DNA from 2 places in the Psychrobacillus sp. INOP01 genome. Region 2 is predicted to be linked to the other one. Evidence: predicted binding sites of a transcription regulator. Region 2 holds the regulator's gene; the other holds the start of a gene.
What was found. The regulator CtsR, encoded in region 2, represses protease genes until heat stress. The targets are predictions, from matches to a motif close to ATGGTCAATAAAGGTCAAACA.

Region 1 (17,059 bases), 1.4 Mb from region 2:
TACCTTGAAGTTAACAAAATGGATTGTAACTGGATTGCTTATGAGTAGTCTTTGCCTATCGACAACTCTAGTGAGCAATGCAGAAACGAATAACTCTATACATAACGAAAGTATTTACGATCTATATGTAGATCGTTACTTCAATAAAATAGGAACGAACGATTATGATGTCAATCCAAAAGATCCTAATGCATTCGCAGGTGGAGATTTTCTCGGTGTTATGGAAAAAATGACACATATTAGTGATATGGGCTTCACTACTATCTCGATAGGACCTGTTTTTGCAACAGAATCCTATGATGGAAAGCGAATTTTAGATTTCGATGAATTGGAAAGACACTTTGGGACAACGGAAGAATTTAACGAGTTGTTAGACAAATCTCACGAAAAAGATTTAAAGATCATGGTTGAATTTCCTCTAAATAATTATAGTGAGAACCATATTTGGGCTAAAAATAACGAAAAGAGTGATTGGATACTTTCAAAAGAAAATGGTCAATTGCATTTGGATTTGACTAATCCTGATGTACAACAAGCCCTTATTGATACAATTGTTAAATTTGCAGAAACCTACAAAATTGATGGAGTTAAATTGTCAGAGTTGGAGGGCGCACCAACTCCATTTATAAATGAGTTAATTGAAGCAGTAAAAGAAGTACGTAATCCTATGTATGTTATTGCCCTCGAAGAGTCAGAGGCTGATTTTGATCTGGACTATTCAGAACAGCTAATGCTAGATTTCCGGGACACTTTCAAAAATACAGATTTACCTTCGGAGTCTATTTCTTCAGCAAATGAAAATAATCTTTTAATGGTGGATCATTTGTTGACGGAGAGAATTACCTATCATAGTGCCTTAGAGAATATGTTCCCACCTACTCGTATTAAAATGGCGATTGGTACTTTGCTTACATTACCAGGTGTGCCTTATATGACATATGGTACAGAAATAGCGATGAATGGTCAAAATGCTAAAGATAGCCACCAAATCATGAATTTCCGTGTAGATGAAGAGCTAATTGAATATTTAAAAGACATGGCCTCCATTCGTACAAAATCAGAAACGATGCGAACCGGTAAAATGGAATTGCTAGAAAATAAAGATGGATATGCCGTGTACAAACGATATTCTGATGAAGAAACATTTATTGTAGTCATTAATAATACAAGTGAGACAAAGAGAATAGACATTTCTAGCGAGGAAATAGGAGAAGATAAAGAATTACGTGGTTTATTTGAATCCGATACAGTCCGTGCTTCCGATGACGGTTCATACCGTTTAGTGTTGGACAGAGAGATAGTCGAAGTATATCAAGTTAAAGAAGACAATGGGTTAAATAGCGCCTACATTGCGGCAATGGCCATCGCATATTTATTGTTTATGTTATTCCTGATCATTGTTTGGAAAAAAGGGAAGCAACGCAGATTGGATGAAGAGAAAAAAGTGAAGAAGTAAGAAAAGATTGGCCACTGATATAAGGTGGCCAATCTTTTTTAATGGCGCATAATTGGCAATGAACAACATCGGAATGATCCACCTGATTTAATGATTTCTGAGAAATCGACCTCCAACACTTGATATCCATGCTCTCTCATCTGATGATTAACTTCATGATTTATTGGCAAACTAAGCACTCGATTATGACCAATAGACAATACATTCGTACCCATTGAGAACTGCTCACTTTCGCTCACTTCTATTAAATGATACATGCTCGACAAACGATCCACGATTTTTGGATCGAGCGCATCAGGATAAATCAACGCATCATTAGAGGAAAGAATATTGAACACACAATCTAGATGCAAATATTTTGGGTTAAAAGGAATAGGTAGAATCTCAAAATCCGGTAATTCTCTTTGCAAAGCTTGAACAGCGTTCTTACATGTACGGTCGCTAACTCCAACAAAAACACGATTGCCATCAATGATTACATCGCCACCTTCAATGGAATGTGTTGAGAGCTTCTTATACGAAATGTCATGTTCATTCATCCACTGAGCTAATATTTTTTCTTCGCCTTGACGAATCGGATTCGCCATTTTGGAAATAAATAAGCAATTGCCCAAAGTAAAACCAATATCTCTAGTGAAAACTTGTTCAGGGTGTTCTTTACTTGGTCGTAGTTTAATCACTTCCACACCCGCATTCCGTAAAGTTTGTTCAAATATCTGATGCTGTGAAATCGCAAGTGAACGGTCAATATTATTATTTACATACTTTTTTTGAACATCATTAATCACTTCTTTAATTTCCATGTATTGAGGTTCACATAAAAAGACTTTTTGAAGTGTTCCATATTCACTTTGACATTGTATTTGAGATTGATCTTGAATTATTTTCACCATAAGTCACCCTCCAATTTCTTATTCATTCCCTTTATATTCCCTTGATTTTTCATTTCATAACCTATTTGTGAAAATTATTTTCATTTGAATATCGCCGTTTCAGGAAATTTAGGATGGGGTAGAGAATAGATATATAGAGATGCTTGAATAAAGATAGTGGAGGCGATTGTATGATTACGAAGGAACAAGCTTTATTAACAAAAGAAGATTTTCATACTAGAACAGACTTGCCGAGTTGGCTCTATAAAGAATACGAAACTTTTCATAAAACTGTAACGGATAAAACGTTTCCATGTTTTTTTGGAATGAGTGGCGAACTGAAAGGCGAGCTCCGCTATGCTTATATCAATCAAGATGACTGGAGTAATCTACCGTCTGCAGTTGTAGGCTTTCTAGATTTATTTAAATTACCAAAATACAAGAGACACGGTCTTTTTGTATTTGTAGAGCCTTTTGAGCAAGAGGGTTCTATTGAAGACTACCGAAAGCAATTTTGGGATATTCTCCAATACTTACATGAAGTTGATGAAGTTGAATGGCCAAAAGACAGTCCTCGAGATCCTGAACACTATTTATGGGATTTCCGGTTCAATGGAGAGCCAATCTTTGTGTTCGGAAATGCTCCTGCTTATAAGAAACGAAAGACACGTCATCTAGGAAATTCGATGGTTCTTGGATTCCAGCCTCGCAAAATATTTGAAGGTTTAGAAGGAACTGAAAAAGGTGGTATTATGTCACGTGAAAAAGTTCGTAAACGTGTAGAAGCTTGGGATCAGCTTCCTAAGCATCCAGATATCGGCCACTTTGGCGATCCTACGCATAATGAATGGAAGCAATCCTTTATTGGTGATGATATTGAGCCAATTCAAGGCAAATGTCCATTCCACCATAAATCACAAGCATAAAATCAAGTCCCTATTTTCATAGGAGACTAAACCCCCATTTAAGTTTCTCGTTAATGGTGTAGCCTAAGTTTTACCAAAGACAGATCTTTTTTTAAAGGGGCGTTTACACTTTTCTTATAAGAAAGTATCTAAAAAAGTACCGTGAACACGGGGTTCATGGTACTTTAAAGAATGAAAAATACTACTGATTTCCGTTTCAGGTGGACGCCTTCCGCGGGGGGGAGCGATAAGCCATCACCACCGCTTCGCGTTCGTTGTGATGGCTTATCTGTTTCACTCATCCCGCTGGAGTCGCCACCTTCCACTTCAACAATGAAGGGTGTAGTACTCAAAAGTGATATTTCGGGCAGCATCTTTAACATTTAAGATTATTATGTCTAGTGTCATTTAACTAAAGTTTAAATAGCAATTCAGGAAGTAGATTAAATTTAGTAATAGTGGAAATACAGAGAAATAGTAAGTGTTTACTCAACGAGAAGGAGGAATGCGACCGAAATTGTATCTTCGGGCGCTTCCTTTATGAATAAGAAAGCATTTTTTCTCTATATATCCACAAAGAACTTAATCTTTTTCTTACAGTTGTAGGGGAGCGATGGACAGGTATATGCCACAAGATGAACGAAAAAAGAGGGCTGGTCGTGACGTCAGTCACGACCAGCCTCTGGGCGCTTGCACTTTTCTTAAGACAATTTATTTAAAAAGAATAATCCCATTGTCCCGGGACCAACATGTGCGCCAACAGTAGAACCAATGGAGTGTATCTCAATACTCTTCGGATGAAATCTTTCCTCGATCATTTGTTTTAATTCTAATGCTGTAGGTTCATCATCACTGTGACAAAGTGCGATGGACTGTTCACCAATAGTATCACCACGTTCGCCCATCATATCAATCATTCGCTTCAATACTTTTTTGCGTCCACGAATTTTTTCAAGGGGAACTAGCTTGCCATCCTCCACATGAAGAAGTGGTTTAATATTAAGTAATCCACCAACAAAAGCACTTGCCTTCGAAACTCTCCCACCGCGTGCTAAGTAATCCAAATCCTCCACGGTGAATAAATGCTCCATATGCTCTGCATGAAATCGTACTTTTTCAATAATTTGAGCATTGTCCATTCCTTCATCACGTAATTTAACTGCTTCTTTTAGTACTAAACCATATCCTAGCGATGCACATTGTGAATCGATGATCGTTAGCTTTAAATCAGGATATGTTTCTAATAATTGCTCACGCATCATCATAGCTGTACTATAGGTTCCAGAAAGAGCTGACGAAAATGCGATATATAATCCTTCTTCTCCAGATTTTGCAAGATCCTCAAATAAGCGTAAAAATAATTCTGGTGAAACTTGTGAAGTTTTTGGATGCTTTCCTGCACGGATTGCCGCGTAAACTTCAGAAGAATCAATACCAATAATGTCCTCATATTCATCCTCATCAATATGAACTCTAAGTGGCGCTAAAAGAACGTTGTTATCTTCAAAAAAAGCTTTTGGTAAATCTGTAGCACTATCAGCAAATATTCTCATTTCCCATCCTCCTGCATCTCTATTATTTAGTTAAGTTTAATCTTTCTATTAAGAATTCTGCAATACCATCTTCGTTATTTGTTAAAGTTACTTCATTAGCAATAGTTTGAAGAGGAATTATCGCATTTCCCATTGCTACCCCAATACCAGCATACTCTATCATTTCTAAATCATTATCTTCATCACCAAATGCAATGATTCGTTCCTGTGGAATATTTAAAAACTCCGATACTTGTGATAATCCAACTGCCTTATTTAAACCATGGCGTACAATCTCAATAACATCCCATGGTGCACCCCAACGGCGATGATCGATTACTTCCGCGTGTACATCTCTTAAGTGCTGACGAACTAAGTCAACTGAATCATCTTCTGCATGGATAAGTAAACTAGTTGGATCAGTTTTCAAAAGAGTTCGTAAATCTCCAGTTGTTACTTGCGGGTTCCCTAGTGAAAACGCAGAAAGTATTTTTTCATCGTGATAATGTAAATACACATCATCTAGTACCTCAGCGAGCATATTTTTGATGGAATAACTTTCTACAGCCTCTACTACTTGTTTAACAACCTTTAAATCTATCGGTGTATGTACAGTTTTCCAAGAAGAACTTCCAGGATGATGAACAAATGCCCCGTTGAAGTTAACAATTGGTGTACTCAAACCAAGCTCTTTATAATACATTTCACTAGATCTATAAGGTCTACCAGTCGCAATCATAACTTGATGTCCATCATTTTTTGCTTGTTGAAGTATATGTTTAGTTTTTGTTGAAATTACTTTTTCATCGGTCAATAAAGTCCCATCTAAATCTAACACGATTAAATGTGGTTTCATAAAAAAACTCCCTTCTATCTTACTTTAAAGTGTATCGTTTTCAATGAATAACGTCAAAATGTAAAAAGTGAAACTTCAATCAATGGGTTATCTTGCACTCACTGATTGAAAATAAAACTTTGGCAAAAAACTCCTCGTTCTGCGGCAATGCCGTAGTCTTACGACGTACAGGACATACTAGTATCGATGTAGCCACAGGACATTTCGATTTTAATCGGCCTGCTCGTTAATGCATGGTAGGTCAGTCTCTTTGTACTCATGAAATTACTTTGGTAGAATAATAAAAGAAGAAAGGCGGGATATCAATGATAGTCACTAATGAGGCATGGGGAAACATTCCGTTACTACATATCTATAAAGAAGAAATAAAAAAGGATTCTCCAATTGTCATCTTTTTACACGGATTTGAAAGTGCGAAAGAGCATAACTTACATTACGCATATCAGCTTGTTCAACAAGGATGCCGCGTCATTTTACCAGATGCACATTTACATGGAGAACGAGATGAAAAATTAGATGAAGTGGAAATAAGTTTACGCTTTTGGGAAATTGTTTTAACTTCAATTGAAGAAGTTGGACAGATTAAACATGAATTAGACAAACGTGGCTATTTCAACGGTCAAAAAGTTGGTATAGCCGGAACTTCTATGGGTGGGATAACTACTTTAGGTTGTTTAACGGCATATCCTTGGATTGATGCTGCTGCTATTATGATGGGAACGCCTGGTTATGTAGAGCTTGCAAAAGCACAAATTGCTTCCGTAGAGCAAAAAGGATTCAAAGTACCATTGAACGCAGATGAGAGAAAAAATATGTTCGACACCCTATCCAAATTTGACGCATCAAATCATCCAGATAATCTTATTGAAACACCATTATTTTTCTGGCATGGAGAAAAGGATCCTGTAGTACCATATGAACCAACTGCGCAATTCATAGCTTCTCTAAGAAAACAATATGATAAACAGAATATAGTCCTGATGAATGAAAAATCAGCAGGACATGCAGTATCAAGAAAAGGATTGCTGGCTTCTATGCAGTGGCTTGCAAACAGTTTGGCATAAACTGACGAGTTTGATATGATTGAGATATAAAGTGAAACTTCCATCAGTGGGGATTTTCTTCATCCCCGATGATGGTTAGTTGAACCAATCGGGGATTTACAGGCTGTTTATCCCCACCTATTCTTCTTGATTTTCTCTTAAAAAGTTGAGGTGGGGGTATTACAGCCTGTTTAACCGGGATAAAATAGAGGAGGTTTTCAAAATGAGTCAAGATGCAGAACAAGATATGAAGGATAGTATGATGGCCGCTCTTGAGAACGTTATCGACCCTGAATTAGGTATTGATATTGTCAATTTAGGTTTAGTATATGATGTACAATTAGCAGATGAAGATATCGCAAAAGTTACGATGACATTAACATCTATGGGTTGTCCAATGGGTCCACAGATTGTTGATCAAGTAAAAACAGCACTTGGTGAACTACCTGAAGTAAAAGATACAGATGTAAATATTGTCTTCAATCCACCATGGTCAAAAGATAATATGTCTCGCTACGCTAAAATAGCACTGGGAGTAAGATAATAGCAATATACGAAAGAATAAAAAGTCGAATCCGTAAAAGGTTCGACTTTTTATTATGGTGAAATTTAAAATTGAGTTCCATTCATACTAGTCAATCCGACAAATATGCAGTGGACAATCATCACACTCTACTTCAGTGCGTAAAAAATGTAAATCATGAATCGTAATCATTCCTTTATCTAACGAAAGTACATCTTTTTTCTTTAGATCATTTAGAATTCGGTTTACGACCTCTCTACTGGTTGCACAGAAGTTGGCCAGTTCCTGATTGGTCATAGCATAATCAATGAGAATACTGCCATCCTCCTGTTTTACCCCGTAAGTATTAGTTAATCGTATCAATGTGGACAATAACGCTCCTTTTTTACCGTGAAGCAGTAAATCTCTAAAGCGAGTCTCGTTTTTCAAATTATGCATTTGCATAACTTGAATCCATTCCATCATGAGAGACGAACAATCTGATAAATACTTTTCCAACGTTGCACGTGGTAATACTAATAATTGAGTAGGTTCTATTGCATTAGCTGAGACAGAATGATAAACAGTTTCGCAAAAAATAGATGTTTCTCCTATAAATGAATCATTTCCCGTAATTCGTAAAGTCAATATTTTGCCGCTTTCTGTATCCTTACTAATACGAACGGTACCTGTCTTGATGAGGTAGACGTCTTCTGCACTTTCACCTTCTAAGAAAACAGGGCGATCCTTATCTACTTTTAAGCTAGCTCCAAATTGTTCAAACAGTGCATGTATACCTTGTGAATTGGAACTTTGTTCATTCATAATTATTACTTCCTTTCCGTCATTCACATTCGTTTTTCATGTGCGCACTTTCTTTTATAATAGCATATTTAAATGATTTGTTTAGTGAAAATCAATAGTCATATTTCTTTACAAAGTTATTAGGAAGGTCGTATACTTATATTAGTCAAAAAAGGTCAAACTATTTCATAAGGAGAGGTTTGCATATGCAAATGAAGCAACAAGATGAAAAAAGTCCTTTAGAAACGTACGGTAGAAACTTAGTAACTGCAGTGAAAGAAGGGAAAATGGATCCTGTTATTGGACGTGATCAGGAAATTAGGGATGTTATACGTATTCTTTCAAGAAAAACGAAAAATAATCCAGTACTGATAGGAGAGCCAGGGGTAGGGAAGACTGCCATAGTTGAAGGGCTGGCGCAGCGTATTGTACGTAAGGATGTACCAGAAGGATTAAAGGAGAAGGAAATTTTTGAACTGGATATGAGCTCCTTAATCGCTGGTGCAAAATATCGTGGGGAATTTGAAGAACGTCTTCAAGCGGTTTTAAAGCAAGTGAAAGATAGTGAAGGACAAATTATTTTGTTTATCGATGAAATTCACACGATAGTTGGAGCTGGAAAATCTGACGGTGCAATGGATGCTGGAAATATGCTTAAACCAATGCTAGCACGGGGTGAGCTGCATTGTATTGGAGCAACAACACTTGATGAATATCGTATGTATATCGAGAAAGATCCAGCTCTTGAAAGACGCTTTCAACAAGTAATGGTGAGAGAACCTTCTATTGAAGATACTGTATCTATTTTACGTGGCCTCAAAGAACGCTTTGAGCTACATCACGGTGTGAGAATTCATGACCGAGCAATCGTTGCAGCTGCTGAGCTTTCTAATCGATATATCACAGAACGATTTTTGCCAGACAAAGCAATCGATTTAGTTGATGAGGCATGTGCGATGATTCGAACAGAGATCGATTCAATGCCACAAGAACTCGATGAAGTTACAAGAAAAATGATGCAGCTTCAAATTGAAGAACAAGCATTAATGAAAGAAAAAGATGCTGCAAGTCAAAAAAGACTAGAGCAGCTGCGTAAAGATTTGAAAGAATTAGAGGCTTCAACTAGTGAAATGCGAAATAAATGGCAACAAGAAAAAGAGGCCATTCAAGTAATACAGCAAAAACGGGAAGTATTGGATCGCTATCGTCGAGAATTAGAAGAAGCTGAAAATCAATATGACTTAAACAAAGCAGCTGAACTTCGACACGGGAAAATTCCAACATTAGAAAAGGAACTCCAAGTGTATGAAAACCAAGTAATTGAAGATCCAGAAACTCGTCTATTACGTGAAGAAGTAACAGCAGAAGAAATTGCCTCCATCGTATCAAGATGGACTGGCATTCCTGTAACTAAACTGGTCGAAGGTGAAAGAGAAAAACTTTTACGCTTAAAAGAAACATTAGGAGAGCGTGTAGTTGGACAAGATCAAGCTGTCCAGTTAGTTACAGAAGCTGTTTGGCGTGCAAGAGCAGGTATTAAAGATCCAAATAAACCAATTGGTTCTTTCTTATTTTTAGGACCAACCGGTGTAGGGAAAACAGAGCTAGCTAAATCTTTAGCGGCAAATTTATTTGATTCTGAGGAGCATTTTATTCGTATCGATATGTCTGAATATATGGAAAAGCATAGTGTGTCTCGTTTAGTCGGTGCACCTCCGGGATATATTGGGTATGAAGAAGGTGGTCAGTTAACGGAGGCAGTTCGAAGAAATCCATATTCAGTTGTGTTGTTAGATGAAATAGAAAAGGCACACCCAGATGTAGCAAATATTTTATTGCAATTGATGGATGATGGGCGTATTACAGACAGTCAAGGTAGAATCGTGAACTTCACAAATACGATTGTTATTTTGACTTCAAATATTGGCTCGGGATATTTAGCGAATACAACGGGGGAAGTAACTGAACAAGAAGAAAGCCTTGTCCTGAGTGCATTACATGAACATTTTAAACCGGAATTGTTGAATCGCTTAGATGACATCATTATGTTCCACTCATTGACAACGGAACACTTTGTTAAGATTACAGAAAAATACGTGAAACAGCTTCAAAAACGATTAACTGAACAAGAAATTGATTTACAAGTGGATGAGTCGGTAGTCCAGTGGATTGTTGAGGAAGGTACAGATGCTGCATTTGGTGCAAGACCATTGAAACGTTATATCCAACGCTATTTAGAAACAGCAGTGGCGAAACTTCTAATCGGCGGCACCGTTCTACCAGGCAGCAAGGTAGTGGCTAAAATGGAAGAGAATGAACTAAAAATCTTAAGTGAAAGTTAATAAAGTTTAGTGAAAATTTAACCATAGATAAACCACATAGAATCCGTGGTTTATCTATGGCTTTTTTTAAAGAGTTCAATCAGAACAGCAAGCTCTCTCGTATAGCGGTGGATGCCTCTCGTATATGTGCGATTCTCTCTCGGATAGCCAGTAATCACTCTCGTACAAGGCGAGCTATCTCGTATAGCCGTGGATGCCTCTTGTATATGTGCGATTCTCTCTCGGATAGCCAGTAATCACTCTCGTACAAGGCAAGCTCTCTCGTATAGCAGTCGATGTCTCTTGTATATGTGCGATTTTCTCTCGGATAGCCTGTAATCGCTCTCGCGCAAGAGACTAGCCTAGCAAAATCCCGAAGAATATCAGGGACATAAAAACAGCCTCCCAGTTGGAAGGCTGTTTTTTAGTGATGTGCTTTAGCTACTGGTTCATCAGGAATGATTGCAGCGATGATCAGAACTAAAATTGCAACTGGAATGGACATGAAGATACCATCCATGAATACAAACTCAACGTTTTGAACGGAGCTTACTACGTAATTTAACATAGAAACTAAAAGTACTGACCAAAATACCGTCATTATATATTGCATGTAATTTCACCTCGTGCGCTAATTTTATATATGTATCATACCATAGCATAGCATATTACAAAAGAATATTTGGTAAAACAAACTCTGTTGTTGAAAAATATACATATATTCGTTATTATTAATACCAGGTACTAATAATAGATTATAAGAAAAGAGGAACATTCATGAATGCAGGAATAATTGGTTTAGGTACATATGCACCTGAACATATTTTGACAAATGAAGACCTTGAAAAAAGAATGGATACATCTGACGAATGGATAAGAACGATGACTGGTATAGAAGAACGTAGGATTGCAGGACCAGAAGAAAATACATCTCATATGGCTGTGAAAGCCGCAAAAGAAGCAATAAAAGATGCAGGAATTACTGCAGATCAAATTGGCTTGATAATTGTAGCAACAGTAACTCCAGACCGCCCATTTCCAAGTGTTTCAACAATGCTCCAAGAACAACTTGGTGCAACAAATGCGGCTGCAATGGATTTATCGGCAGCATGTGCAGGATTTATATATGGTCTAGTAACAGCGAAGCAATTTGTTGAAGCCAATACATACTCTCACGTCCTTGTAGTGGGAGTAGAAAAACTATCTAAAATTACTAATTGGGAAGATAGAAACACTGCAGTTTTATTTGGTGATGGTGCTGGTGCTGCAGTAGTAAGTGAAGTTTCTGCAGGACGGGGAATTTTATCCTTCGAGCTTGGTGCAGATGGTAGTGGTGGTAAGCATTTATCGCAAGAAGGTCCGCATCTTCATATGAACGGAAGAGAGGTTTTTAAATTTGCTGTAAGACAAATGGGTGAATCTGCGGTAAATGTAATAGAAAAAGCTGGATTAAATAAAGAAGAAATTGATATGCTAATTCCACATCAAGCTAATATCCGTATAATGGAATCATCAAGAGAAAGACTAGGGTTACCTATTGAGAAAATGTCTAAAACCATTCATAAGTATGGTAATACATCCTCTGCTTCCATACCTCTCTCTTTAAATGAAGAAGTGAAAAATGGCAAAGTAAAAGACGATGATACCATTGTAATGGTTGGTTTTGGTGGAGGTTTAACATGGGGTGCAATTGCATTAAAATGGGGAAAATAAACGTACAATTTGGAAGGATGAATAATTCATGACAAAACGTAGAGTAGTAGTAACAGGCTTAGGTGCTGTTACACCACTAGGAAATGATATCGAAACAACATGGTCGGGAATAAAAGAAGGTAAATCTGGTGTAGGTATGCTGACAAGACTAGATGCATCACAGTTTGCAGCTAAGGTTGCAGCTGAAGTAAAAGATTTTGATATTGAAAAGTATATTGAAAGAAAAGAAGCACGTAAAATGGATCGCTTTACCCATTATGCATTAGCTGCTTCTATCATGGCTGTGGAAGATGCAGATCTTACAATTACAGAAGAAGTGGGCCTCCGTACTGGAGTGTGGATTGGTTCTGGTATAGGTGGTATGGAGACGTATGAGGCACAATTCCGTGTCTTTTTAGAAAAAGGCGCACGCCGAGTAAGCCCATTTTTTGTTCCGATGATGATTCCAGATATGGCAGCAGGGCAAGTATCTATTCATTTTGGTGCCAAGGCTATAAATTCATGTTCGGTAACAGCTTGTGCTTCTGGAACAAACTCTATTGGAGATGCATTTAAGGTAATTGAACGTGGAGATGCAGACGTAATGATTACAGGAGGAGCAGAGTCTCCAATTACTCATATGTCTGTAGCAGGATTTGTATCAAATACTGCCCTTACGTTAAATACAGATCCTGAAAAAGCTTCTCGCCCATTCGATGCGAATCGTGATGGATTTGTCATTGGAGAAGGTGCAGGGATTATTATTTTGGAGGAGTATGAACATGCTGTAGCACGTGGAGCAAAAATATATGCCGAAATTATCGGATATGGTTCCACAGGTGATGCGCATCATATTACTGCTCCAGCTCCAGGTGGAGAAGGTGCCGCGCGTGCGATGAAACAAGCGCTAGATGATGCCACAATTTCACCTGAGCAAGTCGATTATATTAATGCGCATGGAACAAGCACACCATATAATGATCATTTTGAAACAATGGCTGTGAAAACTGTCTTTGGAGAACATGCATATAAACTTGCTATGAGTTCTACAAAGTCAATGACGGGTCATCTTTTAGGAGCTGCAGGTGGAGTTGAAGCAATCTTCACCGTATTAGCATTAAAAGAGGGTATCTTACCGCCGACGATGAATTTAGAGACACCAGATCCAGAATGTGATTTGGATTATGTGCCGAATGCTGCAAGACAAGCAGATATCGAATTCGCTATGAGTAATTCATTAGGTTTTGGTGGACATAATGCAAGTATTTTATTCAAAAAAATATAAAGCTTTTCTGATTAAGCATTTCCAAGTTAAAACTTGGAAATGCTTTTTTTATACTAAAAATTTTAATGCTTTAAAGTGTTGAAACACTAGTGTTTTAGAGGATAGAATGACACTTTATTGATATTATTTGTTGAAATTTGACGGATGATTAATATTTCAAAAAAATATTTCTTACTATTAAAAGTGCTTATAATGTCTTGATATTACTAGTTTTGTAACATATCCCAATTTTTGAAAAAGAGTAAATTAATCAAATAATGAAAAAATATTATTGCGATTGTAACAGAACTGTAATAGACTTTAACAATAAGGTAACAATAAACAGAAAAATATAAATATTTAATAAGCTAGTATCATTCTAAATTAATAGTTTAAGCGAGCGATGGCCGAAAGGGGTAATAATGTGAACAACTTAGATCAGCTTTTAACGATAAACGACTTACATACAGGTTTTCGCATAAAAGATACATATTATGATGCGGTTGATGGTGTATCCGTAACCTTGAATAAAAATGAAATACTTGCAGTTGTTGGTGAGTCGGGCTGTGGAAAATCTACTTTAGCAACTTCTATTATCGGATTATACGATCATAACAAAACAAGAGTTCAAGGAGAAATTCTTTATAAAGGGCAAAACCTTGCACTATTGGAAGAGGAAAAGTTAAATAATGTTCGTGGGGAAGAAATAGGAATGATTTTCCAAGATCCATTATCAGCTTTAAACCCGTTAATGAGAATTGGTGAGCAGATTGAAGAAGGTCTTCTATATCATACTAAAATGACAAAACAAGAACGAGGTACCCGTGTTTTAGAACTGTTAAAACAAGTCGGAATACCTAACCCAGAGCGAATTTCTAGACAGTTTCCACATCAGCTTTCAGGTGGGATGAGACAACGCGTTATTATTGCGATTGCCATTTCTTGTAAACCGAATATTATTATTGCCGATGAACCAACAACTGCACTAGATGTAACTATTCAAGCTCAGATTCTTGATTTGCTAAAAGAACTTCAAAAAGAAACTGGAGCAGGTATCGTATTAATCACACATGACTTAGGTGTAGTAGCCGAAACAGCTGACCGTGTAGCGGTTATGTATGCTGGTCAAATTATTGAAGAGGCTCCTGTGGAAGAGTTGTTTGCAAACCCTAGACATCCATACACACGTTCTCTACTAAATTCTATACCTCAAATGAATAGTGAAAATGAAAAACTCCAAGTAATACAAGGGATGGTCCCATCGTTAGTGAAATTACCTAGAGTAGGATGTAGATTCGCAGATCGTATTTCATGGATTCCATCTGAGGCACATGAGGAAAATCCAACATTGCATGAAGTATCTCCAGGTCATCTAGTTAGATGTACTTGCTGGCAACATTTTCACTTTGAAAGTGAAAAAGGAGGTAATTCCCTATGAGTTTCATGCAAATTAATGACTTAAAAGTGCATTACCCAATACGTGGAGGATTTTTCAATACAGTAGTGGACAATGTTCACGCTGTAGATGGTATAAATCTAGAATTTGAAAAAGGTAAAGCTTACGGATTAGTAGGTGAATCAGGTTGTGGAAAATCCACAACAGGAAAATCTATTATCGGATTAGAAAAAATTACATCTGGAAGCATTATTTATGAAGGTGAGAATGTTACTAACAAAGTTAGAGGTCGAAATTCGGCTTATAATCGTGACATCCAAATGATTTTCCAAGATGCACATTCAAGTTTGAACCCTCGTAAACGAGTGCAGGATATCATCGCAGAGCCTATTAGGAACTTCTTAAAACTTTCTCCTGGTGAAGAAAGAAAAAGAATTAATGAATTACTAGCGATTGTAGGCATGAGCGAGGAAGCAAGATTTAAATATCCACATGAATTTTCCGGTGGACAAAAACAGCGTATCGGTATTGCGAGAGCGATTGCTAGTAATCCTAAACTAATCATTGCAGATGAACCAGTATCGGCACTCGATTTATCGGTTCAAGCACAGGTTCTTAATTTCCTGAAAGATATCCAAGATGAGTTTGGCTTAAGTTACTTATTTATTTCCCATGATCTTGGAGTAGTTAAACATATGTGTGATAATATCTCGATTATGTACAAGGGGCGTTTTGTAGAGTCCGGTAGTCGGAAAGACATCTATACGAATCCTCAACATATATATACAAAGAGATTACTTTCAGCAATTCCAGAAGTAAATCCAACAGACCGCGAAGAGCGAAAGAAAATTCGAAGAGCGGTAGAAGTAGATTATTTAACGAATCACCATAATTATTATGATGAAAATGGAAGAGTATATGATTTACAAACTATTTCCGAATCACATCAAGTAGCAACAAGTGCTCAAAACAAAGGGGGCATGTAATATGTGGAAAACAATTGTTAGACGTGTTCTTGTTATGATTCCACAATTATTTGTACTTAGTCTTTTGATATTCATTATGGCGAAGTTTATGCCAGGTGACCCTTTTACGGGACTAATTACTCCAGAAACAGATCCTGCTAGAGTAGAAGAGTTACGTATTAAGGCAGGTTTTTATGATCCTTGGTACATACAATATGTGAACTGGATTGGAAATGCCTTTCAAGGAGATTTTGGACGCAGTTACACATTTAATGTACCAGTATCGAATTTAATCGGGGACCGTGCGTTGAATACATTATGGTTATCGTTATTAAGTGTCTTTTTATTATATTTAATCGCAATCCCATTAGGAGTATTGTCTGGTAGATTCCATGATTCCTTCTTAGATAAATCGATTGTGTTCTATAGCTTTATTGTATATGCCATACCAACATTTGTATTAGGACTGATCAATCTGTTTTTCTTCGGCTACGAACTAGGTTGGTTCCCGACTAGTGGGACGGTAGATATTAAATACGACTCAGGAACAGCTGGTTACCTCTGGAGTAAGTTTTATCATATCTTATTACCAGCGATTACGTATGCTTTGCTTGCGACTACTGGAATAATTCAGTATTTACGTACGGAAATTATCGATTCTAAGTCGATGGATTATGTACGTACCGCGAAAAGTAAGGGTATTCCGATCAATAAAGTATACTCTCGTCATATATTCCGTAACTCATTGTTACCGATTGCAGCATTTTTAGGTTTCACGATAACAGGACTTTTAAGTGGATCTATTTTTATTGAAACCATTTTTGGATATCCTGGTATGGGACAATTGTTCATTCAGGCTATAAACGGGCGTGATTATAGTGTAATTACAGCACTTGTTATGCTTTTTGGATTCTTAACATTATTAGGAAGTCTATTATCCGATATCATCATGAGCATTGTTGACCCTCGAATTAGGATTGACTAACAAAAATAATGGATAAGGAGAGTCCAAATAATGAAAAATACTGAAACTATTGAACTAACAAAAGAAATGAAAGCAAGCTCTCCGCCGACAGGTTTTCAAGTAATTGCGCGGGAGTTTATGAAAGATAAATTAGCTATGTTCTCGCTTATATCGTTAATTATTGTTATTAGTGGCATATATATATGGGCATGGCAAATCGACCAAACACAATTGATGCGAATAAGCTTACGAGACAAGCTAGCAGAACCAGGAGAAAAATTCTGGTTAGGAGCAGATAAAGGTGGACGTGATATCCTTGGACAATTAATAGTAGGTGCACGAAACTCACTATCAATTGCAATTGCAGTTACACTTATAACTGGTTTTATCGGTGTAGTAATTGGTTTAGTGACAGGTTATTTTGGAGGATGGATTGATAATATCTTCATGCGCATTATTGATTTCTTCATTACTATTCCATCTTTGA
Region 2 (17,059 bases):
GTTCCGAGTGCTATTTTTGCAGAAGCATTTCTAAGTTTTTTAGGCTTAGGGATTGCAGCCCCATTTGCGAGTTGGGGTGTAATGGCAAATGATGCGCTTCCTGTTATTTTATCCGGTCATTGGTGGCGTTTATTCTTCCCTGCATTGTTTATTTCTTTAACAATGTTTGCCTTTAATGTGCTAGGGGATGGACTGCAGGATGCGCTAGATCCGAAGCTTAGGAGGTAGATTGGATGAATGAACATCAGTTAGATCTTACAAAGGAACAAATAAAAGAGCGAGTTGATGAAGTAGATAAATCATCTCTTCGGGTGGGTACCTCTGGAGTGCAAAGGAATAGAAGGAAAACAAAGAAGGTTAGGTCAGATGTAAAAGTACTTCAGGTGAATAATCTTCAAGTTTCTTTTCGAACGTATGGTGGAGAGGTTGAAGCAGTTAGAGGTGTTAGTTTCGATCTTCATCAAGGGGAAACACTTGCAATAGTAGGTGAATCAGGGTGTGGGAAAAGCGTTACTTCTAATGCCATTATGGGTTTAATACCACAGCCTGCTGGAATTATTAAGAATGGCCGTGTCCTTTTTAAAGGGAAAGAGTTGACAGGTATGTCGAAGCCCCAACTGCGGAAAATTCAAGGAGTTGATATATCCATGATTTTCCAAGACCCAATGACAGCACTAAACCCAACGCTCACGATCGGGGAGCAGTTAACGGAAGGACTTCGAACGCATAAAAAAGTAAGTAAACAGGAAGCAAAGAGGAAAGCGATAGAAATGTTGGAACTAGTAGGAATACCCAATCCAACAGAGCGTTTAAAGCAATTTCCACACCAATTTTCTGGAGGAATGCGTCAACGAATCGTGATTGCAATTGCGCTCATTTGTGAACCCGAGCTATTAATCGCGGATGAACCGACAACGGCACTGGATGTAACGATCCAAGCACAAATTTTGGAGCTTTTTGAGGAGATTCAACAGAAAACGGATATTTCGATTATTTTAATTACTCATGATTTAGGAGTTGTTGCAAAAATAGCTGATCGAATAGCCGTAATGTATGCCGGAAAAATAGTGGAAATTGGAGACAAGCGTGCGATATTTTACACACCAGAGCATCCATATACGAAAGGGCTTTTGAATTCAGTTCCTCGTCTGGATTTGGTCGAGGAAGAGCTACAACCAATTGAAGGAACACCACCAGATTTGTTTTCGCCACCGAAAGGGTGCCCTTTCACTGCGAGATGTCCTTATGCGATGGAAGTATGCGATCATGTATATCCTTTTACGACAACAATATCTGAATCACATGCGGTTGACTGCTGGCTTCAAGACGAACGTGCAAAATTATTACAAGAGTTATCTTGAATAGGATGAGCGCGCGTAAGTGCATTCACATATATATTACAAAGGGGGAACTAAGATGAAGAAATGGCTATCATTATTTGTAGTAGCGTTATTTGTCCTTGTGTTAAGTGCTTGTACAGCCACGAAAGATGCGGGTGAAACACCGGAAACTAATACAGGTAACGAAGGGGAAGAGAAGGAAACGGTAGTAGAAACTGAAACTGAAACAGAAAAAGTACTCAAATTAAATAATGGAAATGAACCAACATCATTTGATCCATCTGTAGGATTTGATGCGGTTTCTTGGAATGCATTAAATAATCTAATGGAAGGACTTGTACGTCTTTCAAAGGACCATGTGGCAGAACCTGCAACAGCTGAAAAAATTGATGTAACAGAAGATGGTCTAACGTATACATTTACAATTCGCGACGATGCAAAATGGTCTAATGGAGAGCCTGTGTTAGCAAGTGATTTCGTTTATGGATGGTTGCATATGTTAAATCCGGAAACAGCTTCTCCTGCAGCATTTTTAGCGTATTTCATTGATGGAGCTGAAGCCTATAATAGTGGGGAAGGCGCAGCTGAGGACGTTGCTATTAAAGCATTGGAAGAAAAAGTATTCGAAGTGAAGTTGAATGCTCCAACAGAAGCATTCCTAAATATCATTACAAACCCAAGTTTCTTCCCAGTCAATGAGAAAGTTGCGACAGAGAATGCAACTTGGTTTACAGAAGCAGATACATTCGTAGGGAATGGCCCGTTCAAGTTAACAGCATGGGAGCATGATGTAAGCTTTACATTTGCAAAAAATGAAAATTATTGGGATGCGGATACTGTAAAGCTCGATAAAGTAGAATGGGCTATGGTAGACGATTCCAATACTGAATACCAAATGTACGAAACAGGGGATTTAGATGTATCGGGTGTACCAGCGGAGTTGGCTGATCAGTTACTGAATGACCCAGAGCTTAAAAATGAAGACCAAGCGGGATTGTATTTCTACCGTTTCAATGTTTCCCAGGAGCCTTTCACAAATAAAAAAATCCGTCAGGCTTTTGGTTTAGCGGTTGATCAACAAGAAATCGTAGAGTTTGTAACGAAAAATGGTGAAAAACCAGCAGAAGGCTTTATTCCTTACGGATTTGTAGGACCAGATGGTAAAGAATTCAGAGAAACAGCAGGTAAGCTTATAGGTTTTGATGCAGAAAAAGCAAAAACACTTTTAGCAGAAGGTATGGCAGAAGAGGGGTACACAGAGTTACCTGAAGTAACATTAACTTATTCTACAAGTGATACTCATAAGAAAATAGCAGAAGCATTGCAAAGTAAATTTAAAGAAGTATTAGGAGTAGATGTAACGCTACAAAACGTAGAGGCAAGTGTATTTGCGACCGAGCAAAAAGAGTTTAAATACCAATTGTCTCGTTCTTCCTTCTTATTTGACTATGCAGATCCAGTGAATGCATTAGAAAGCTTCATCACAGGTTCCTCTATGAACCGTACGACTTGGTCAAATGCAGAATTTGATAAACTAATTGCCGATATCAAAAAGGAAACAGACGAAGCTAAACGTTGGGAAATGCTTATCCAAGCAGACGCGTTATTAATGGATGAAATGCCTATTTTCCCAGTTCACTATTACAACCAAGTAACACTTGAAAAACCAACAATCTCAGGAATCGTAAGACATCCAGTTGGATATATGGATTTAAAATGGGCTAGCAAAGAATAGCAGCAAGCGATTATAGAAAGACTGCGGTGCCTCTTTTGGTACCGCCCTTTTCTTTCATAGTAACTATGTTAAAATTTGCTGTGAGTTGGTTTATCAAGGCTTTCATCATAAAGGAGAAATTACAAATGAAAATTCGTCCGAAACGATTGCAAAAAGGAGATACTATTGGAATTATTGCTCCTTCCAGTCCACCAAATTTAGAAAACTTAAAGCGTTCTTTTGCTTTTTTAGAGGAGCTTGGCTTGTCTTATAAACTAGGCAAAAGTGTAGATAATGTACATGGTTATTTAGCTGGTACTGATGAGGAACGTTTAGAAGATTTACATGAAATGTTCGCTAACCCGGATATCGCAGGAATTATTTGTGCTGGTGGAGGCTATGGTTCTGCGCGTTATACAGATCAAGTCGATTTTCAATTGATGCATGAGAATCCAAAAGTTTTTTGGGGTTACTCCGATATTACCTTTCTACATACAGGGATGAATCTATATTCCGATATCGTTACCTTTCATGGACCAATGTTAGCCTCGGATGTGGGAAAGGATACATTCTCCGAGCTATCCAAAAAAATGTTTCAGCAGTTGTTTAATCCGATGGAGCTATATTATACCGAAGCAATCTCTCCTTTGACACAAGTTTCTCCCGGAGTCATCAGAGGAGAGCTGACAGGAGGTAATTTATCACTACTAGCTAATGGTGTAGGCACGAAATATGAGGTAAACACAAAAGGAAAACTTCTCTTTATAGAAGATGTGGGGGAAGAGCCTTACAAAGTCGATGGTATGCTTAACCAACTTCGCCAAGCTGGTATTTTAGATGCAGCGGCTGGGTTTGTCATTGGAGATTTTAGTGATGCAGAACCTAAAAAAAGACCGGTTACTTTGTCTTTAGACGAAGTGTTTGATCATTATATTGGTAAATTAGGTAAGCCTGCGGTGAAAGGATTTAAAATAGGACATTGCGAGCCTCATTTTGCAGTTCCGCTTGGAATGGAAGCGGAATTGGATGCGAATAACCTATCTCTAACAATTTTACCTGGAGTGGAATAGGGGGAGAGAAGATTGTATATAAAATCGATTGAAACATTTGATGTCGCGATTCCTCTGACTAAACCTTTTAAAACTGCTTTACGAACAGTGACAACGGCATACTCGGTGTATGTGACTATTACTATGAGTGATGGAATAGTCGGTTATGGAGAGGCTCCACCGACACATGTTATTACTGGAGAGTCGATGGATAGTATCCGATACGCTATTAACGAAATAATAGCTCCTCAGTTAATTGGTATGAACATTTTACAAAGTGAGCAGGTATTTCAGAAACTAAACACAGCGTTAGTTAGAAATACGAGTGCTAAAGCTGCAGTAGACATGGCTATTCATGACATACTTGCTAAATATGCAGGTCTTCCTTTATATCAGTTTTTAGGAGGGTATCGAGATACGCTAGAAACTGATTTTACAGTTAGTGTGAATGACCCTACCGAGATGGCGGACGATGCGGAACGGTATATAAAGGATGGATTTGAAGTTCTAAAGGTCAAGGTAGGTATAGGTGAAATAAAAGATGATATCGAACGTATTCGTACTATTCGAAAACGTGTGGGAATGACGCCAAAGTTAAGACTCGATGCTAACCAAGGGTGGAACGCGAAAGAGGCGGTAAAAGCAATCGGTTTGATGGAGGATGCAGGTCTATCCATCGAATTTGTAGAGCAACCAGTGCCTTCTTGGGATCTAGAAGGGCTAAAGTATGTTACCGATTATACGTATACTCCAATTATGGCGGATGAAAGTGTTTTTTCTGTACAGGATGCTAAACAAGTTCTAAAAATGCGAGCTGCTGATTTGATCAATATAAAGCTAATGAAATCAGGGGGCATTTATCACGCACAAAAAATAAATACACTTGCAGAGGCGAATGGCGTGGAATGTATGGTAGGCAGTATGATTGAAACGAAATTAGGCATTACTGCTGCAGCTCATTTTGCTGCTAGTCAGCCGAATATTCGATATTTCGATTTTGATGCACCTTTGATGCTGGATAATGATTTAATAGTCGGTGGAGTTATCTATGAAAAAAGTAATATGACGTTTTCCAATGAACCAGGATTAGGGATTGTACATGTGAATTTGGATTAGGAGGCTAAAAAATGCCAGTTGAAACGAAAGAATGGGTTTGTGCTGTAAAGGTAGGAACTATTTGGACAGAACCTAATTCTGCTAGAGAGATAGATGACCCAGGGATCTCAAATCCTGTGTTATTGGTGGAATGGCTTGAGGCACTACCATACAAAGAAAGGCTAGCGTTATGTAATGAAAACCGTGTGCAAACGCAAATTCTTTACGGAGAGCCAGTGCTTGTGGAGACGATAGAAGGGGAATGGGCAAAAGTTGTTGCTATTTGGCAGCCCTCCAAAAAAGATAGTCGTGGTTATCCAGGATGGATTCCGCTATCGCAAATACAGCCGGCTGAGCAAGTGGATTTTAAAGGTATTGCTCGAGTTTCGTCTGCAAAAGCTCAGCTATGGGATTTACAGCATAATCCGTTACTCGTTTTACCTTTTAATACTATTCTACCAATAATGTCAGAGGATGAGGTATTTTATACCGTTCATACTCCGCATGGTAAAGCGTTATTATCGAAAACACATGCTCAATTTGCACCTTCTTTGGAGCAGCTTCCAAAGAGATTTGCAGAAGAGGCAGTTGCTTTAGGAGAAAATTATCTAGACTTGCCTTACCTTTGGGGTGGTATGTCTCCATATGGTTATGATTGTTCGGGTTTTTCGTACAATATGTTGAAAGCTTGTGGGTATATAATTCCTAGAGATGCAAGTGACCAAGCAAAAACGGGAGAAGGAATATCTATACAAGATCCTTCTCTTTGGAAAAAGGGAGATTTACTATTTTTTGCAAATGATGAAGGGACTGGACCTGTTAGGCATGTTGGGTTTTATTATGGGAATGGACAGCTTTTGCATTCGCATTCAACTGGGAAAACAGTTGAAATTTTAGTGCTAGCAGGATCTAAGCTAGAAAAGGAAATTTGTGCAGTTAGAAGATATGCCGTTTAGGGGGGATTTACATGACGGAAAAAGTTCTATTATCTGTTCAAGATTTGAAACGCCATTTTGACATTGGACATGGGGAGACATTAAAGGCGGTTGATGGGATAAGTTTTGATATTATCAAAGGAGAAACATTCGGTTTAGTAGGAGAATCAGGTTGTGGCAAATCCACCGCAGGTCGAACTATTTTAGGATTGTACAATAGAACAGAGGGAAAAGTTCTGTTTGAAGATAAAAATGTGCATGAGATGAGTGACAAAGAAAGAACAGGGTACTTGAAAAAGATGCAAATGATCTTCCAGGATCCTTATGCATCTTTAAACCCCCGTTCCACTGTGTTTGAAATTATTGCAGAACCGATGGAAATACATAAACTATATAAAAAGGAAGAGTTAAAGGCAAGAGTGTATGAATTACTAGAGGATGTTGGACTGAACAGAGACCATGCTAATCGCTATCCTCATGAATTTTCTGGAGGGCAACGCCAACGAATTGGTATAGCTCGGGCACTAGCATTAGATCCGGAGTTTATCATAGCGGATGAGCCTATTTCTGCTTTAGATGTGTCGGTTCAAGCGCAAGTAGTGAAGCTACTCCAACGGCTACAAAAAGAAAAAAATCTTACCTATTTGTTTATTGCGCATGATTTGTCGATGGTCAAGTATATCTCTGACCGAATAGGGGTCATGTATCTGGGACATATGGTAGAACTGACCACGAGTAACCAATTATATGAAGATCCACTGCACCCGTATACAAAGGCTTTGTTATCAGCAATTCCAATTCCAGACCCTGATATAGAGGAATCACGGGAACGTATTCTATTGCAAGGAGAGCTACCGAGCCCGATTAATCCACCTTCTGGTTGTGTGTTTCGTACAAGATGTGCACACGCTATGTCCATTTGTACGGAAGAAAAACCGTCTTGGAAGGAGCAAGAGCCCGGTCATTTTGTGGCATGTCATCTTTATAATTAATAGACTTCTTTATATTATATTGTTGAGGGAGAAATCACTTTTAAAGAAGATTGTTCATTTTGTGTAAAGGCACTTAAGCCTTCTATTTCTGGTTTTTTTGTCGATTTCTACTCGCTTTATTGACCCCGCAGGGAGCAATCATAGAAACGAAGGCTGAGAATTCCAAAACGTGTGTAGACAATTTGTAATTAGCATCATACTGTCCCGAGGAGGCTCGACCTCGACCTCGCCCGCGTAAAGCGTCCGCATGAAACGAAAATCATCAGTATTATAAAGTACCAACATTCAAAATGGCAACTTGCATAATTATATGTTGACGGATTGCTAATACTTGTAGTATTCTGAAAATAACTTAAAGAAAGGAGTGAGGCATTATGGCAAATGTATATACGTATCCACGAATCAGTAAGTTCATGATGTCCCACTCTGTATGTCTCTAACCAGATATATGCTTCTTTACTAATGGCCGGGAAACCATGACTGCTGATTCGTGCAGTCATGGTTTTTTTATTGTCTAGCAATAGCTGCCATCAATGTGCAGCTTGTGCTTTTATTCAAACGGAAATTAGGAGGAAGTTAAATTGAATTTAATCGAACAATATGGTTGGAATAGTAATTGGGAAGAAAAAATAGCGGGTAATGGAATTGCGGGTCGAGTGCTACTGGAACATAAAAATTTATATAAAGTCATGACCAACGAAGGGGAGTTACTAAGCTCACTTTCTGGGAAATTTAAGTTTGATCATGGTAGGGAAGCATTTCCGGCAGTTGGAGACTGGGTAGTTCTTGAACAAATGCCTGGCGAGGAAAAAGGAATCATTCACGAAGTGCTTCCTCGCAGCTCTCAGTTCTCGAGGAAAATGGCGGGATTGACGACGGAGATTCAACTGATTGCAGTTAACGTTGATTATGTATTTCTAGTGATGTCGCTCAATCATGACTTCAATGTCCGTAGGTTAGAGAGATATTTATTGGCTGCATGGGATTCAGGAGCGACACCTGTTGTGGTGTTAACGAAAAAAGATGCCTGTGATGACCTAGAATATTATATAAAAGAAGTGGAAGCTATTGCATTTGGTGTAGACATATTTGCAGTGAGTAGTGTTACAGGCGAGGGTATTAATCGTCTAGGAAATCTATTGGCAGCACATAAAACGGGCGCACTTCTAGGATCTTCTGGAGTTGGGAAATCTTCTTTGATTAACGCCTTGTCAGGCGTAGAGGTAATGACTGTAAATGATATAAGAGAAGATGATAGTAAGGGACGTCATACGACCACGCATAGAGAGCTAACGCTGTTACCGGAAGGTGGCTTATTAATCGATACACCTGGTATGAGGGAGTTTCAACTTTGGGATACGAGTGATGGAGTTAGTGCTAGCTTTCAGGATATCGAAGAGCTTGCATTAGCGTGCCGGTTTCGTGATTGTCAGCATGTAAAAGAGCCGGGCTGTTCTATTCAAGAGGCTATTTACACGGGTGCGCTTAAACAAGAACGCTATAAAAGCTATGTAAAACTAATGAGAGAACTTGCACATATCGATCGAAAAAATGATGCAGTAGCTAAAAAAGCTGAAACGAATAAATGGAAGCAAATTACGAAATCTCAACGAAATAATTATAAAAAGAAAATTTAATTTTAGATATGAGGTAAAGGATGATTCAATTAGTCAATAACGAGGATGCAAAAGTCGCGGAAAGCATTTTATCGATTCAATTACCAGCATATAAAGTAGAAGCTGATTTAATCGGGTTTGATGGGATTCCACAGCTTTTGGATACTGTAAAAGATATAAGGAAATCCAGAGAACTATTTCTTGGGAAGTTAGATGGCTCGAAAATGATGGGTTTTATTTCTTATGAAGATACAGATGAACTAATTGATATTTGTAGACTTGTAGTAGATCCTAATCATTTTCGAAAAGGGATTGCATCGGAGTTATTAACTTATCTATTGAATGTCAAAGCTAGCGAAAAAAAGGTAGTTGTATCAACTGGTGCAAAAAATATACCTGCAATCACATTATATGAGAGACATAATTTTAAGAAATTAGAGGATATTGAAATAGAACCGGATTTCTATATAACACAACTAACATACGAGGGAAAAAAGATTTATTGAATAAGAATATTCATTTTAATATATCCTAAACTACAAACGACTGTTTGTAGTTTTTTTCTTCTTTTTAAGGGCAAATCGTATCAATTGCACATGCGAAAAATTCTAGTTATAATATAGTCAAAGTTAGTCAAAGTCAGTTTATGAGAAGAGGTGAGAAGGTGAAAAATATATCTGACATAATTGAAGGTTATTTGAAGGCTATTATAGAAGAAGGAAGTAAGGAACAAATTGAAATTAAGCGAAGTGAAATTGCAGAAAAATTTCAGTGCGTCCCATCTCAAATAAATTATGTAATCAATACTCGATTTACCCAAGATCGCGGATACTTGGTAGAAAGTAAACGAGGTGGAGGTGGATATATTCGAATCCTCCGCGTTCGAGCTCATACGAAGGCTGATTTAATAGAGCATATTATACAAACACTAGAAAATGGGGCTTCTGAATCCGTAACGGAAGATATCGTTTTTCGGTTAATAGACGAGGATGTTATTTCTAAGCGTGAAGCAAAACTCATTTTAGCAGCTTTAAATCGAACTACTCTAGCCATTCCTCTACCAGCAAGAGATGAACTACGATCACGTATATTATGTGCCATGTTATTAACGTTAAAATATGAAAAAAGTGAAAAATGAACGGGGTGTGTTGAAAGGTGATTTGTGAAAATTGTAAACAAAGACCAGCGAAAGTAACGGTTACCCAAGTGCATAATGGTGAACACTTTGAAAGACATTATTGTGAGGTCTGTGCAAATAGCCTCCACCCGTTTTATGTAGAGTACAAACAAGACCCATTATCTCTACATCAGCTATTATCGAACTGGTTTAGTCAAACAGAACAACAACCAATGCAACATAAACAACAAAAAAACATGATAGTATGCGATGAATGTGGCTGGTCAATTCAGCGGTTTTTAGACGAAGGGAAATTTGGTTGCGCAAATTGCTACAACAGTTTCCGTCCACAGTTACCTAATGTATTTAAGAGACTTCATAATGGAAATACGAAGCATATTGGAAAGGCTCCAGGTGCGCTAGGGGAAAAAATTGCTATAAAAAAACGTATAGAAGCGATTCGCTCTCAAATGAAAGATGCGATTGACACTGAAAGTTTTGAGGAAGCCGCAAAGCTGAGAGATGAAGCCAGAGATTTGGAAAATCAACTTTCTACAGGAGGTGACCAAACTGATGTCAATTGAACATTTTTTAGACAACTCAATTTCTAGTTGGATGGCTGGGGAAGGAAAGCATTCGGATATTGTTATGAGTACAAGAATACGTTTAGCTCGAAATCTGAATGGCTATCGTTTTCCTTTAGCATTTACAGAAGATGAGGCGCATAAAATTGACCAATCTGTTTCTGCCACTTTACTGGACGCAAGTGACGAACTGCATATGCAATTTTCTTCCTTCCATATAAAGGATGTATCCGAACTAAGTCGCCAGGTATTAGTAGAAAAACATTTAATCAGTCCAAAGCTTGCTAACTCACCTATGACCGGATCGGTTTTATTATCAAATGATGAATCTGTTAGTGTGATGGTCAATGAAGAGGATCATATTCGTATACAATGCCTTTTTTCGGGGCTTCAAATCCAAGAAGCATATGCGCAGGCAGATGAGTTAGATCGTGTATTAGATAAGGAATTACCCTATGCTTTTGACGAGCAGTTTGGATATTTAACAAGTTGTCCTACCAATACAGGTACTGGTTTACGTGCATCTGTAATGATGCATTTACCCGCATTAACGATGACGAAACAAATGAATAGAATTGTTACCATCATTTCAAGGTTAGGAATGGTAGTAAGAGGAATTTACGGAGAAGGTAGTGAAGCGCTCGGTAATGTTTATCAAGTATCCAACCAAACCACACTTGGTAAGTCAGAAGAAGACATACTTGCCGATCTTCAAAGTATTACTGAACAAATTATTCAAAAAGAAAGAGAAGCGCGAGATGCACTTCTAAAGCATTCGGCCAATACACTAGAAGATCGACTGTATCGATCTTTAGGAACTTTATCATTTGCTCGTATTATGGCGACAGATGAAGCGGCAAGGTGCCTATCAGATGTGCGATTAGGAATAGATATGGGACTAATAGAAGATGTTGATATGTCTATCTTGAATGAATGTATGGTGTTTATGCAACCAGGATTTCTGCAAAAATATGCAGGAACTTCACTGAACACCTCCGAGCGGGATATGTTTCGCGCGAAGCTGTTAAGGGAACGATTGCAAAAAGAAGAAAAACAGAAAACAAAAGGAGAGGAATCTGAATGATGTTTAATCGTTTTACACAAAGATCTCAAAAAGTATTACAACTAGCACAAGAAGAAGCTATTCGCTTAAAGCATGAGTCCATAGGGACAGAACATATATTACTTGGTCTTATCCGAGAAGGTAGTGGAATAGCTGCTAAAGCATTAGAAGCAATAGAAGTAGACCTAAAAGTAATCGAAGCAGGGATCGAGGAACTAGTAGGAGCAGGTAAAGAAGAAGTTGGACCAATTGTTAACTACACACCTCGTGCGAAAAAGGTAATTGAACTTTCAGTAGATGAGTCACGAAAATTAGGTCACTCATACATTGGAACTGAGCATCTTTTACTTGCACTTATCCGTGAAGGAGAAGGTGTAGCAGCTCGTGTTCTAAATAATGCGGGAGTTAGTTTAAACAAAGCTCGTCAACAAGTACTTCAATTACTAGGAAGCACAGAGCAAGCACATGGTAATGGAAACAATGGAGCTGCTCCGGCTAGTACACCAACACTAGATGGCCTAGCTCGTGACTTAACGCAAATTGCAAGAGAAGGCACACTAGACCCTGTAATTGGTCGTAGTAAAGAAATTACAAGAGTAATTGAAATCTTGGCTCGTCGTACAAAAAACAACCCAGTTCTAATTGGAGAGCCAGGTGTTGGTAAAACAGCTATTGCAGAAGGGCTTGCACAGCAAATCGTACAAAATGAAGTGCCGGAAATCCTACGCGATAAACGTGTGATGACGCTAGATATGGGTACAGTTGTTGCTGGTACAAAATATCGTGGGGAATTTGAAGACCGTTTGAAAAAAGTGATGGATGAAATCCGCCAAGCAGGTAATGTTATCTTATTCATTGATGAACTTCACACATTAATTGGTGCTGGTGGAGCAGAGGGTGCTATCGATGCATCGAATATTTTGAAGCCCGCTCTTGCTCGTGGAGAAATTCAATGTATTGGTGCGACAACGCTGGATGAGTATAGAAAATATATTGAAAAAGATGCAGCATTAGAGCGTCGTTTCCAACCAATTCAAGTAGATGAACCTTCAGTAGCTGAAGCGATCCAAATTATTTACGGTTTACGTGATCGTTATGAAGCACATCATCGTGTGAAAATTACGGATGCAGCTGTAGAAGCTGCTGTGAAAATGTCAGATCGTTATATTTCTGATCGTTTCTTACCGGATAAAGCGATCGACTTAATAGATGAAGCAGGATCTAAAGTACGTTTACGTTCGTATACAACACCTCCTAATTTGAAAGAATTAGAAGCAAAGCTAGAAGCTATCCGATCTGAGAAAAATGCTGCTGTTCAAAGTCAGGAATTTGAAAAAGCTGCATCATTCCGTGATAAAGAACAAAAGCTTAAAGATGAACTAGAAAAAATGAAAAACAATTGGAAAGAAAAGCAAGGAAAAGAAGAGTCTGAAGTAACAATAGAAGATATAGCGGCGGTTGTGTCTATGTGGACTGGAGTACCAGTTTCTAAACTGGCACAAACAGAATCTGAGAAGCTATTAAAACTGGAAGATAAATTACACGAAAGAGTTATTGGTCAAAGTGAAGCAGTGGACGCAATTTCAAGAGCTATTCGTCGTGCTCGTGCGGGACTTAAAGATCCAAAACGTCCTATTGGCTCCTTTATCTTCTTAGGACCTACCGGTGTAGGGAAAACCGAGCTTGCTCGTGCATTAGCAGAAGTGATGTTCGGAGACGAGGATGCGATGATTCGAGTAGACATGTCTGAGTACATGGAAAAACATTCAACTTCTCGTCTAGTTGGTTCTCCCCCAGGATATGTAGGGTTTGACGACGGTGGGCAATTGACAGAAAAAGTACGTCGTAAACCATATTCTGTTATCTTATTGGATGAAATTGAAAAAGCACACCCAGACGTCTTTAATATTCTGCTTCAAGTGTTAGAGGACGGACGATTAACAGACTCTAAGGGTCGCACAGTAGATTTCCGTAATACGGTAGTCATCATGACATCTAATGTCGGTGCGGATGCACTTAAATTCAATAAATACGTTGGATTTAACCTAAAAGAAGGCGGCAAGACAGACTATAAAGATATGAAAGGCAAAATGCTAGAAGAATTGAAGAAAGCATTCCGCCCAGAATTCTTAAACCGTCTAGATGAGATGATTGTGTTCCATTCTCTTGAAAAAGACCATTTAAAACAAATTGTTTCACTAATGACAGAGCAGTTAGCGAAACGTTTGAAAGAACAAGGTATTGAGTTAGAAATTACAGAAGCAGCACAAGATAAAATTACAACTGAAGGATATGAACCAGAATATGGTGCGCGTCCTTTACGCCGTGCAATTCAAAAACATGTAGAAGATCGTCTTTCCGAAGAGCTTTTAAAAGGAGAAGTATTGGATGGGCAACATGTAATATTTGATGTAGAAGACAATGAATTCGTGGTTCGCACTAAAGCTTTAGTTACAGAAGGTTAATATAGCGGGCATTCCGAAAAAGATTTCCGGAATGCCCTTTTTACATAGTAGGAGGTATTATGGCTAAAAAGAAAACGAAATTTATGTGTAACTCATGTGGTTATGAATCTGCAAAATGGATGGGAAGATGTCCTGGATGTGGAGAATGGAACACTATGGTAGAAGAAACTGAAATAGTATCCAAAGGTCCAAAACGCTCCTTTCAGCATTCGGACGGGGTAGCGCAGAAGGCTACCCCGATTATTTCAGTAGTAACAGCCGAAGAACCCCGGGTGACAACCGATTTTGCTGAATTGAATCGTGTTCTTGGTGGGGGTATTGTACCAGGATCGCTAGTGTTAATAGGGGGAGACCCGGGTATAGGAAAGTCTACTCTTCTTTTACAGGTTTCAGCTTTACTTGCCAATAAGGGAGAGCGAGTGCTATATATTTCGGGCGAGGAATCTATCCGTCAGACCAAGCTTCGTGCAGAACGTTTAGGGGTGACCTCAGCTGAGCTTTATATCTACTCAGAAACCAATTTAGAACTAATCAATGAAACTATTGAAAGTGTAGAGCCCAAATTTGTCATAGTGGACTCTATTCAAACTGTTCATCATCCAGAAGTGACTAGTGCACCAGGGAGTGTATCGCAAGTTAGAGAATGTACAGCAGAGCTTATGCGAATAGCCAAAACGAAAAATGTAGCAATCTTTTTAGTGGGACACGTAACGAAAGAAGGGCAAATTGCAGGCCCACGTATCTTGGAACATATGGTAGACACCGTATTGTATTTTGAAGGAGAACGTCACCATACGTATCGTATTTTAAGATCTCAGAAGAACCGTTTTGGCTCTACGAATGAAATTGCCATTTTTGAAATGATTCAATCTGGATTAAAAGAAGTGCTTAATCCGTCTGAATTATTTTTGCAGGAACGATCTCACGGAGCAGCGGGGTCCGCAATTGTTGCCTCTATGGAAGGTACCAGACCTATTTTAGTAGAGATTCAAGCGCTAGTGACTCAATCTAGCTTTAATTACCCGAAACGTATGGCTACTGGTATTGATCAAAACCGTGTTTCATTACTAATGGCGGTACTGGAAAAGAGAATGGGATTGCTGCTTCAAACGCAAGATGCTTATATAAAAGTTGCAGGTGGAGTAAAATTAGATGAACCTGCGATCGATTTAGCCGTCCTAGTAAGTATCGTCTCTAGTTTCCGGGATACAGGGGTTACACCAACAGACTGTTTTATCGGAGAAATCGGTTTAACTGGAGAAGTGAGAAGGGTGTCTAGGATTGAGCAGCGGGTGCAAGAGGCAGCGAAGCTTGGTTTTAAAAGAGCGATTGTTCCTGCATCTAATTTAGGTGGTTGGGATTATCCAAAAGGCATCCAAATTATAGGGATTGAAACAGTTAACGAAGCGATGAAAGAGGCATTTTCGTAATAAATAAGAGGATAAGTACTATTGTCTAGCTCCAGCGCCTAGCCCGCCTGAGTCGTTTTGGAATTTCAGTAAAGGTCAAGGACGCCTTTACATGAAATTCTTCTAGCGTTTGTCAGGGCTGGCATAGGCGTCATGTGCTTTTCTTATTAGACTTATTGTGAAAGATGGAAGTATAATAAAATAAATGGAGGTGGCATACTTGTTAAAATGGATTATTCAAATTGCGTTTATTTTAATTGGTGGAACATTGGGTTTACTATTCTTACCGCACTTATACGAGCTTTTTAATTTATCTAACAACCCTTGGATTCACAATCCTTATGTATCCGTTTTAGTTGGAGCAGTATTGTTATACGTGGCTGCATTATTTATGACCGATTACTTAGTTAACTTTATCAAGTGGATGGAAGAACGATTATTAAAAGCGCCAATTGGAGATTTGCTATTCGGAACGCTAGGATTGGTTATTGGATTAATCGTTGCCTTTTTCCTTGGTTCTGCGCTTAATAATATTGCTATACCGGGTATTGGATCGGTTGTGCCGGTACTATTGTCGATTGTTTTGGGATACTTAGGTTTCCAAGTTGGTTTTAAAAAGCGTGATGAACTTCTTCAGGTTTTTACTCCTTCCAAACAAAGTAGTAACAAAAAGAAAACAGTTGATGAGGATAACCAAGAATTGAGTTTAGGAACATATAAATTGTTAGATACTAGTGTTATTATCGATGGTCGTATTTCGGATATTTCGGTAACAGGATTTATCGAAGGCGTTCTTGTCGTTCCTCAATTTGTTTTGACGGAGTTACAGCATATTGCGGATTCCTCGGATACGCTTAAACGAACAAGAGGGCGCCGAGGGTTAGATGTATTGAAGAAACTACAAACGGAAAGAGCTTCTGCTGTACTAATCGTGGAAGAAGACTTCGAGGATATCCAAGAGGTTGATTTAAAGTTAGTTCGTCTAGCTAAAAAGATGAATGGAATCGTTGTAACGAATGACTTCAATCTAAACAAGGTTTGCGACCTGCATCAAGTGCGTGTTTTGAATATTAATGACTTGGCAAATGCAGTAAAACCGGTCGTTATTCCCGGGGAAATAATGCATGTTGTCGTTATTAAAGATGGTAAAGAACACAATCAGGGTGTCGCATATTTAGATGATGGAACGATGATCGTAGTGGAAGGCGGTAAGGCATATATTGGACAGGCGATAAACGTAGAGGTGACAAGTGTGCTTCAAACGTCGGCCGGTCGAATGATATTTGCAAAACCACAAGACTCGAAATAAAGAAAAAAGGGTTGTTTCCTTTGCGAAAGGAATACGCCCTTTTTCTGTGTGATGGAGGTTCAATAGCATGATATATACTGTTTTATTGCCAGCTGCAGGCAGTGGGAAACGAATGGGCGCTGGTCAAAATAAGTTATTTTTAGAACTACGTAATATTCCTATTTTGATACATACTTTACGAGTATTTGACAGAGATCCGAATTGTGAGCAAATAGTGTTGGCTGTGAAGAAAGAGGAAAAAATATTTATTGAACGGCTACTAAAAGAATATTGCATTACGAAGGTCGCTGCAATAGCAGAAGGTGGAGACGAGCGTCAGCATAGTGTATATGCAGCTTTAAAGGCTGTTACATCTAAAGGTATCATACTCG

Region 1: the regulator CtsR is predicted to act here: its motif matches at 8,133-8,153, upstream of KD050_RS16345 (ATP-dependent Clp protease ATP-binding subunit).

What each region holds. Positions count from the first base shown of each region.
Region 1 is NZ_CP073315.1:3,333,420-3,350,478, forward strand. It holds gene KD050_RS16305 (alpha-amylase family glycosyl hydrolase) at 5-1,456, shown strand; gene KD050_RS16310 (dimethylarginine dimethylaminohydrolase family protein) at 1,495-2,349, opposite strand; gene KD050_RS16315 (YqcI/YcgG family protein) at 2,520-3,254, shown strand; gene KD050_RS16320 (DegV family protein) at 3,935-4,786, opposite strand; gene KD050_RS16325 (Cof-type HAD-IIB family hydrolase) at 4,809-5,621, opposite strand; gene KD050_RS16330 (prolyl oligopeptidase family serine peptidase) at 5,927-6,685, shown strand; gene KD050_RS16335 (metal-sulfur cluster assembly factor) at 6,888-7,208, shown strand; gene KD050_RS16340 (Crp/Fnr family transcriptional regulator) at 7,296-7,991, opposite strand; gene KD050_RS16345 (ATP-dependent Clp protease ATP-binding subunit) at 8,177-10,312, shown strand; gene KD050_RS16350 (DUF2929 family protein) at 10,716-10,904, opposite strand; gene KD050_RS16355 (beta-ketoacyl-ACP synthase III) at 11,069-12,004, shown strand; gene fabF (beta-ketoacyl-ACP synthase II) at 12,033-13,268, shown strand; gene KD050_RS16365 (ABC transporter ATP-binding protein) at 13,672-14,685, shown strand; gene KD050_RS16370 (ABC transporter ATP-binding protein) at 14,682-15,629, shown strand; gene opp4B (oligopeptide ABC transporter permease) at 15,631-16,593, shown strand; gene KD050_RS16380 (ABC transporter permease) at 16,624-17,059, shown strand, end outside.
Region 2 is NZ_CP073315.1:1,978,571-1,995,629, reverse strand. It holds gene KD050_RS10140 (ABC transporter permease) at 1-228, shown strand, start outside; gene KD050_RS10135 (ABC transporter ATP-binding protein) at 234-1,361, shown strand; gene KD050_RS10130 (peptide ABC transporter substrate-binding protein) at 1,417-3,075, shown strand; gene KD050_RS10125 (S66 peptidase family protein) at 3,201-4,124, shown strand; gene KD050_RS10120 (dipeptide epimerase) at 4,137-5,219, shown strand; gene KD050_RS10115 (C40 family peptidase) at 5,231-6,154, shown strand; gene KD050_RS10110 (ABC transporter ATP-binding protein) at 6,166-7,125, shown strand; gene rsgA (ribosome small subunit-dependent GTPase A) at 7,707-8,762, shown strand; gene KD050_RS10100 (GNAT family N-acetyltransferase) at 8,783-9,247, shown strand; gene KD050_RS10095 (CtsR family transcriptional regulator) at 9,406-9,879, shown strand; gene KD050_RS10090 (UvrB/UvrC motif-containing protein) at 9,897-10,442, shown strand; gene KD050_RS10085 (protein-arginine kinase McsB) at 10,432-11,526, shown strand; gene KD050_RS10080 (ATP-dependent Clp protease ATP-binding subunit) at 11,523-13,970, shown strand; gene radA (DNA repair protein RadA) at 14,030-15,400, shown strand; gene KD050_RS10070 (PIN/TRAM domain-containing protein) at 15,600-16,688, shown strand; gene ispD (2-C-methyl-D-erythritol 4-phosphate cytidylyltransferase) at 16,756-17,059, shown strand, end outside.